Regions from separate parts of the Paraburkholderia sp. Clong3 genome, predicted to be linked through region 1. Evidence: predicted binding sites of a transcription regulator. Region 1 holds the regulator's gene; each other region holds the start of a gene.
The links. Region 1 encodes HrcA, which represses chaperone genes, less so after heat shock. Its sites were predicted from a motif close to TTAGCACTCNNNNNNNNNGAGTGCTAA; they were not measured.
Positions count from the first base shown of each region.

Region 2: the regulator HrcA is predicted to act here: its motif matches at 972-998, upstream of rpoH (RNA polymerase sigma factor RpoH).
Region 3: the regulator HrcA is predicted to act here: its motif matches at 831-857, upstream of groES (co-chaperone GroES).

Region 1 covers NZ_JBNDMH010000002.1:2,485,276-2,487,546, forward strand. The annotation lists gene hemH (ferrochelatase) at 1-329, opposite strand, end outside; gene hrcA (heat-inducible transcriptional repressor HrcA) at 511-1,530, opposite strand; gene OKW30_RS15660 (NAD kinase) at 1,741-2,271, shown strand, end outside.
Region 2 covers NZ_JBNDMH010000002.1:2,664,903-2,667,173, forward strand. The annotation lists gene OKW30_RS16445 (nuclear transport factor 2 family protein) at 1-91, opposite strand, end outside; gene OKW30_RS16450 (acyloxyacyl hydrolase) at 133-705, opposite strand; gene rpoH (RNA polymerase sigma factor RpoH) at 1,060-1,995, shown strand.
Region 3 covers NZ_JBNDMH010000002.1:2,366,180-2,368,450, forward strand. The annotation lists gene groL (chaperonin GroEL) at 1-414, opposite strand, end outside; gene groES (co-chaperone GroES) at 468-758, opposite strand; gene OKW30_RS15115 (FkbM family methyltransferase) at 1,290-2,000, opposite strand.

The DNA of each region.
Region 1 (2,271 bases):
AGCACCGTGTAGTCGTTCAGTTGCAGCAGATGGCGCAGGCCCTCGACCTGCTTTTCGGTGTGGACGCGCAGCGGTGAGCCCTCGGGCATCCACACCGCCGCATACTTCTTCGCAGAGCTGCGGCCGCGAAACGGCAGAATCAGCAGACGCAGAATGAGCTGCCACAGCAGCGCCGGAATTTCGACCACGCGAGGATCGGACAGGAACTGCGCGAGGTAGCGGCGCACCGCGCGCGGCGTCGGCGCGTCGGGCGTGCCGAGATTGATCAGCAACACGGCGACGCGATGCGACGTGGCGTTCTGTGAAGGCCGCTCGAGGTCGAAGCGCATAGGTAGCAGAAATCACCGCATTTTGCGGCGAGTCGATTCAATGGAGATTCATTATAGCGGCGCGGGTTCTGCCCGGCGCCGCCAGAGACCCCTGGCCATTCGGACGATTGGCAGACACCGCGCGTTCGCGCATCATGATCGCCACGGACTGCGATGACGACAGTTCCGCGGAGCCCGAGGACTACTGCTGGCTGAGCGTCATGGACAATAGCCGCGCGGTGATGTCCACGATCGGAATCACGCGGTTGTAGGCCATGCGGGTCGGTCCGATCACACCGAGCGTGCCGACGATCTTGCCGTTCACCTCGTACGGCGCGGTGACGACGCTCATTTCCTCGATCGGTACCAGATTCGATTCGCCGCCAATGAATATTTGCACGCCCGCCGCGTGACTCGACACGTCGAGCAACTGAAGGAGGCTGGTCTTCTGGTCGAACACATCGAACAGCTTGCGCAGGCGCGCCATGTCCGACGAAAGGTCGGCGACTTCGAGCAGATTGCGCTCGCCCGAGATCAACACGGTCTCGCCGGTGTCGGATTCGTCGGTGCTGGCGGTGACGGCCGCGTGCATCAGCGAGGTCATGTCGCCACGCAGCTCGTCGATTTCCTCGCGCAGGCGGCGGCGCACCTCGTCGAACGAGAGGCCCGCGAAGTGCGCGTTGATGTAATTGGAGGCTTCCACCAGCTGCGAAGGCGAAAAGTCGCGCTGGGTGGCGAGGATGCGGTTTTGCACGTCGCCTTCGGGCGTCACGATGATCAGCAGAATGCGCTGGTCGGACAGGCGCATGAATTCGATCTGCTTGAACACATGGCTGCGACGCGGCGTGAGCACGACGCCGGCGAACTGCGACAGATTTGAGAGCACGCTCGCCGCCGCGGCGACGATCTTCTGCGGCTCGCCCACCTGCAGCGTGGTCTTGACGGTGCGCGTCACCGCCTCCTCGTCGGCGGCGGATTCGACGGTCAGCATCGTGTCGACGAACAGGCGGTAGCCGCGTGGCGTCGGAATGCGCCCTGCCGACGTATGCGGACTGATCACGAGCCCCAGATCCTCGAGGTCCGACATCACGTTGCGGATCGTGGCCGGACTCAGTTCGAGGCCCGAATAACGTGACAGCGTGCGCGAGCCGACCGGCTGACCTTCGGCGATGTAGCGCTCAATCAGCGTTTTGAGGAGGGTTTGTGCGCGAGGATCTAGCATGACGAAAAATTTTAGCTCATTGGCATCGCAGCCGAGAGCGCCCGCGGCGCCCGCTCCCGGCGAATGCACCGCCGTCGGCGGGCTCGCATGTCATCGGGTCTTCACCATTCTAACGATAATCGCGACATACGCAGACGCCCTGCGTGCGCCGCCCCACAACCGGGTTGGTCTGCGGTTCTTTTCAGGCCCTACCTATGGTGTAATGCCGGCATGCAAGTGACCAGCCAGTTCAAGACCGTCGCGCTCGTCGGGCGCAGCAATACGCCAGGCATCGGCGAGCCGCTGACCGCGCTCGCCGCCTGCATCGCGAAGCTCGGCCTCGAAGTCGTGTTCGAAGCAGACACCGCCGCCGAAATCGGCGTGACCGACTATCCGGCGCTGCGTCTCGCCGAGATCGGCGCGCGCGCCGACGTCGCCGTGGTGCTCGGCGGCGACGGCACGATGCTCGGCATCGGCCGCCAGCTCGCGCCGTATCGCACGCCCTTGATCGGCATCAATCACGGGCGGCTCGGCTTCATCACGGACATTCCGATCTCCGACATGCGCGAGATCGTGCCGCAGATGCTGTCCGGCAATTTCGAGCGCGAGGAGCGCTTGCTGCTCGAAGCGCGCATCGTGCGCGACGGCACGCCGATCTACCACGCGCTCGCGTTCAACGACGTGGTGGTCAACCGCAGCGGCTTCTCGGGCATGGCGGAGTTGCGCGTGTCGGTCGATGGCCGCTTCATGTACAACCAGCGC
Region 2 (2,271 bases), 180 kb from region 1:
GCGTGTCGAGCGACTGCCCATCGCCATCGACCATCGCGCGAAAACGCTCTCGCTCGAGCCCGCGAATCGCTTCGATCATCTTTGCCGCCATTGCAGAGCCCCTCGAACACCGCGAGCCGCAGGCGGCCACGGTCAGAAGTGATATTGCAAATATAGCTGGCTGAAATTTATACCAGGATTCGGCTCTTTGATACCGCCATTGGAGACATGCTGGAAGCGGTAGCCGGCGACATACTGCTCACGAGCGCCGAACTGCAGCCCGACGCCCGCCATCTCGGCGAACTGGAACGAGGTGCCCAACGTGAAGTCGGAAGAAATGCGCGGGCTAGTCAGCAGCCGGACGCCGGCACCCACCTCGATGAATGGCCGCACCGAACCCGACGACCTGATCAAGCGGATCACCGGCGTCACGCCGATCTCGCCGATGTTGTCGTGAACGTTTCCTTCATTGGTGTGCCACCACGCGACATGCGCCTCGCCGAGCAGCGCGAAATGCCAGTCGCCGATCTGCCACCAGGTCAGGTTTGGATCCCAGACCACGCCGAGATCGAGCGTCCTGACGTGATGGTCGCCGACGCCGGCGGCCACCTGCACGCCGAACTGCTCAGCTTGGGACGCGCCCGCCGCACCCAACAGCAGAACGAGCAGAACGGCAAACGTGCTTTTTAGAATAAGCCCACGCACCACAAGATTCTGCCTGTTCATCCGCCCCCCATACTGCCGAGTATTAAGCGAGCGCCCCCTTTATTCCAAGCACGAATTCAGGAGCAAATATTTCCCAGATAATGCCCATGACCAGCAATTATTCTCTTTTAAACGGGGCGATGTCAGTCAAACATGAGCCTGCAACCGCTCCGGGCGGTACTTTGTACAGGTCCAACGCGCAAGGCAAATAGAGCGTATGATGGCTATCATAAGTCAAAACTCAATAGGATTTTCTGGAACTCGGATGCCCCTGCGACCTCTAAGTATTAGCACTCGGCAGATCTGAGTGCTAACATCCGTCGCTGGAGTCGTTTACTGAGTCCGCTATTGTCTGATTCCAAAGGAGCTTCACACGTGAGCCATGCAATGACCCTTCCGAGTACTTTGAGCCCGTCGTCGGCTAAGGCCGCTCCGGCAGGTGCACTGGCGCTCTCGCATTCTTCGCTGCTGTCCGGTCACCTGGGCAACATCGACGCCTACATCCAGGCGGTCAACCGGATTCCGATGCTGACGCCGGCGGAGGAACGCCAGTTCGCCACCGAGTTGCGCGAACACGACAATCTGGAGGCTGCGCGCCGCCTGGTGCTGTCGCACCTGCGACTCGTCGTGTCCATCGCGCGTAACTACCTCGGTTACGGGTTGCCGCACGCCGATCTGATCCAGGAAGGCAACATCGGCCTGATGAAAGCGGTCAAGCGCTTCGATCCCGAGCAAAACGTGCGCCTCGTGTCATACGCGATGCACTGGATCAAGGCCGAGATCCACGAGTACATCCTGCGCAACTGGCGCATGGTGAAGGTCGCCACCACCAAGGCGCAGCGTAAGCTGTTCTTCAACCTGCGCAGCCACAAGCAGGGGCTTGGCGCGTTCACGCCGGACGAGATCGACGGTCTCGCAAAGGAGCTGAACGTGAAGCGCGAAGAGGTCGCGGAGATGGAGACGCGTCTGTCGGGCGGCGATATCGCGCTCGAAGGTCAGGTCGAAGACGGCGAGGAGTCGTACGCGCCAATCGCCTATCTGGCCGACTCGCATAGTGAGCCGACTGCCGTGCTGGCTTCGCGTCAGCGCGACCGGCTGCAAAGCGACGGCATCGCAAGCGCGCTCGACGCGCTCGATCCGCGCAGCCGCCGCATCATCGAAGCGCGCTGGCTGAAGGTGGCCGACGATGGCTCGGGCGGCTCGACGTTGCACGAGCTGGCCGACGAGTTCGGTGTCTCGGCCGAACGTATCCGCCAGATCGAAGCCAGCGCGATGAAGAAGATGCGCGGCGCGCTGACCGAATACGCGTAAAGCGTCGAAGCCATGCGCGCGTCAATTGTGTCCCGCCCATGACATAGGTTAAAACGACACGCGTTAATCGGTCGCGCCATTTAGCGACCATCGCGCTCAAGCCCCGCCCTCGCAAGACGGCGGGGCTTTTTCATTCTTTTCGCCCTTTCTTGCGTCCCCGCGGCCGCGCTTCGCGTCGGCCTATCCGCAAGCCGGCCTGTCGAGGCCGGTAAGCGTTTCTTGACGTATCGCAAGTCCGGTAGCAATACTGCACAGACGCGGCAAGTTTCGCGACGT
Region 3 (2,271 bases), 120 kb from region 1:
GCACGGCTTGCTGATCTTGCGCAGTTCTTCGATTGCAGCTGCAACAGCCTTGTCGATACCGCGCTTCAGGTCCATCGGGTTCATGCCCGATGCGACGTACTTCATGCCTTCGCGGACGATCGATTGCGCGAGAACCGTAGCGGTCGTCGTGCCGTCGCCTGCGTTGTCGCTGGTCTTGGAAGCGACTTCCTTGACCATTTGCGCGCCCATGTTCTGGAGCTTGTCTTTCAGTTCGATCTCTTTCGCGACCGACACACCGTCCTTGGTGACCGTCGGGCCGCCGAAGCTGCGCTCGAGAACCACGTTGCGGCCCTTCGGACCCAGCGTGACCTTCACGGCGTTGGCGAGAATATTCACGCCTTCGACCATCTTGGCACGGGCGGAATCACCGAATACGACGTCTTTAGCTGCCATCTTCTAACTCCTTGAATACTTTGGATATAACCGGTGAAGTAGCGACCTTGCGCTTACTTCTGCACCACGGCCATGATGTCTTCTTCGCGCATCACGAGCAGTTCGTTGCCGTCGACCTTGACGGTCTGGCCTGCGTACTTGCCGAACAGGACGCGGTCGCCGACCTTCACGTCGAGCGCAATGGCTGCGCCCTTGTCGTCGCGCTTGCCCGGGCCGACTGCGAGGATTTCACCTTGATCCGGCTTTTCCGCTGCGGCTTCGGGGATCACGATGCCCGACGCGGTCTTGGTTTCCTGATCCAGACGTTTGACGATCACGCGATCATGCAAAGGACGAAGGTTCATACATACTCCTCTCTGATTGAGACTGAAGAACGCTGAGAAAAACCCGGCTGGCCGAGCCAACCGGAGATGTTGTTAGCACTCTCGTGCAGCGAGTGCTAATTATATGGACGGGCAGTGACAAATTCAAGAAGCGGGAACGCGATCGAAGTTCACTGACCCTGAAACGTGATTCGCTCGGGCTTGAACCCCGCCCCGTGCGGAACGTCTGCCGTTCGGCATTTTCTCTAAGAAAACAATAATTTACCGACGTGTTGCGTTGAGATTCGGCCCTTCGTGAAGGAAGAGGCGAGCCATGACGAGGCAGCGACTTGGGAGCGGAGCGCCCGCTCGAAACGTCAAACCCAGGGAAATCCCCCATAAGCGCGGGCCGTTACGATAGTCAGCCTTCAGGCAAGTCGAGGGGCTCGTGAATGTGCTTCACGGCTGAGCTACCAGTCGGTCCAGGTATATCTGGACCGTTGCGGCGGCCGTTGATAGTGGGATTGTGAAATTGATAGCAACTGCAAGGACGATACGTGCAGAACCGTAACGCTATAACTGAGTGCGAAAGATTTGAGATCTTTCCACTCTGAAGATCAGCGACAAATATGTCCAACTGACCAGTCGGTAATTGCGCTCCTCCAGATAGCGAAATATGGCGGAATCTATTACTTCCCTTATCGAAGTCAGCGTAGACTCCACAATGATGATCTTTGGTTTATACCTGCTGATATCAATCGATCGCAAGACTTCGTAATCGTGACCTTCCACGTCGATGGAAAGCAGATCGATTTCCTGACCGGCGTACGGGGTGTGCTCGAGAACGTCGTTCAATGTGGTGGTTTCAACGGTCCGGACGGAGATAGGCTTCTGGACTTCGGCCGCAGCCACTATGGGATCTATGGTCGAAGTCAACCCATAATTTGAAAAATTATAGACTTCCTTGAGCTGTTTCTCGTTCGAGACGGCCGCACATACATTGACATCACCAGACCGCGCAAGAGAAAACGTTTCAATTTTCACTGGATCCATGTCTATGTTGATGCCGCGCCAACCACGCTTGTAAAGCGCATGTGTGTTCGAGAACTTGACAGGGTGGTATGCACCAACGTCGACATAAACACCCTTATTGCACCGGGGACTGATTATCTCGCGCAACACCGCGTCCTCTCCAAACTGCGAGTAGTACAAACGCGGCCCGCGTGTTATCCACGTCTTGCGGACGAGCCAAAGGAAGTGTCCGAACGTCTTCGGGTTCAACATAATCGCTCCTCACTTCGAAACGATAACGGCAAAAGGTCAAACAGCGTTTGATCTGGAAACTTGCCCAGCAGAAGGTCGGTCCGGCATTACGTTAGCTAATATTCGCATAGCAGGCCTCATTACCGCCGCAAATGTGCCGCAGTACGGACAAAACGATATTCGCGAATTAGTTACATGCTCGAAAAGTCGTTGAGAGTTACATCTGCAGACTACTCGACGGTTAGCCGACCATTAATCGAAAGTCATAATAATGTGGATTTTTGGCCGAAAC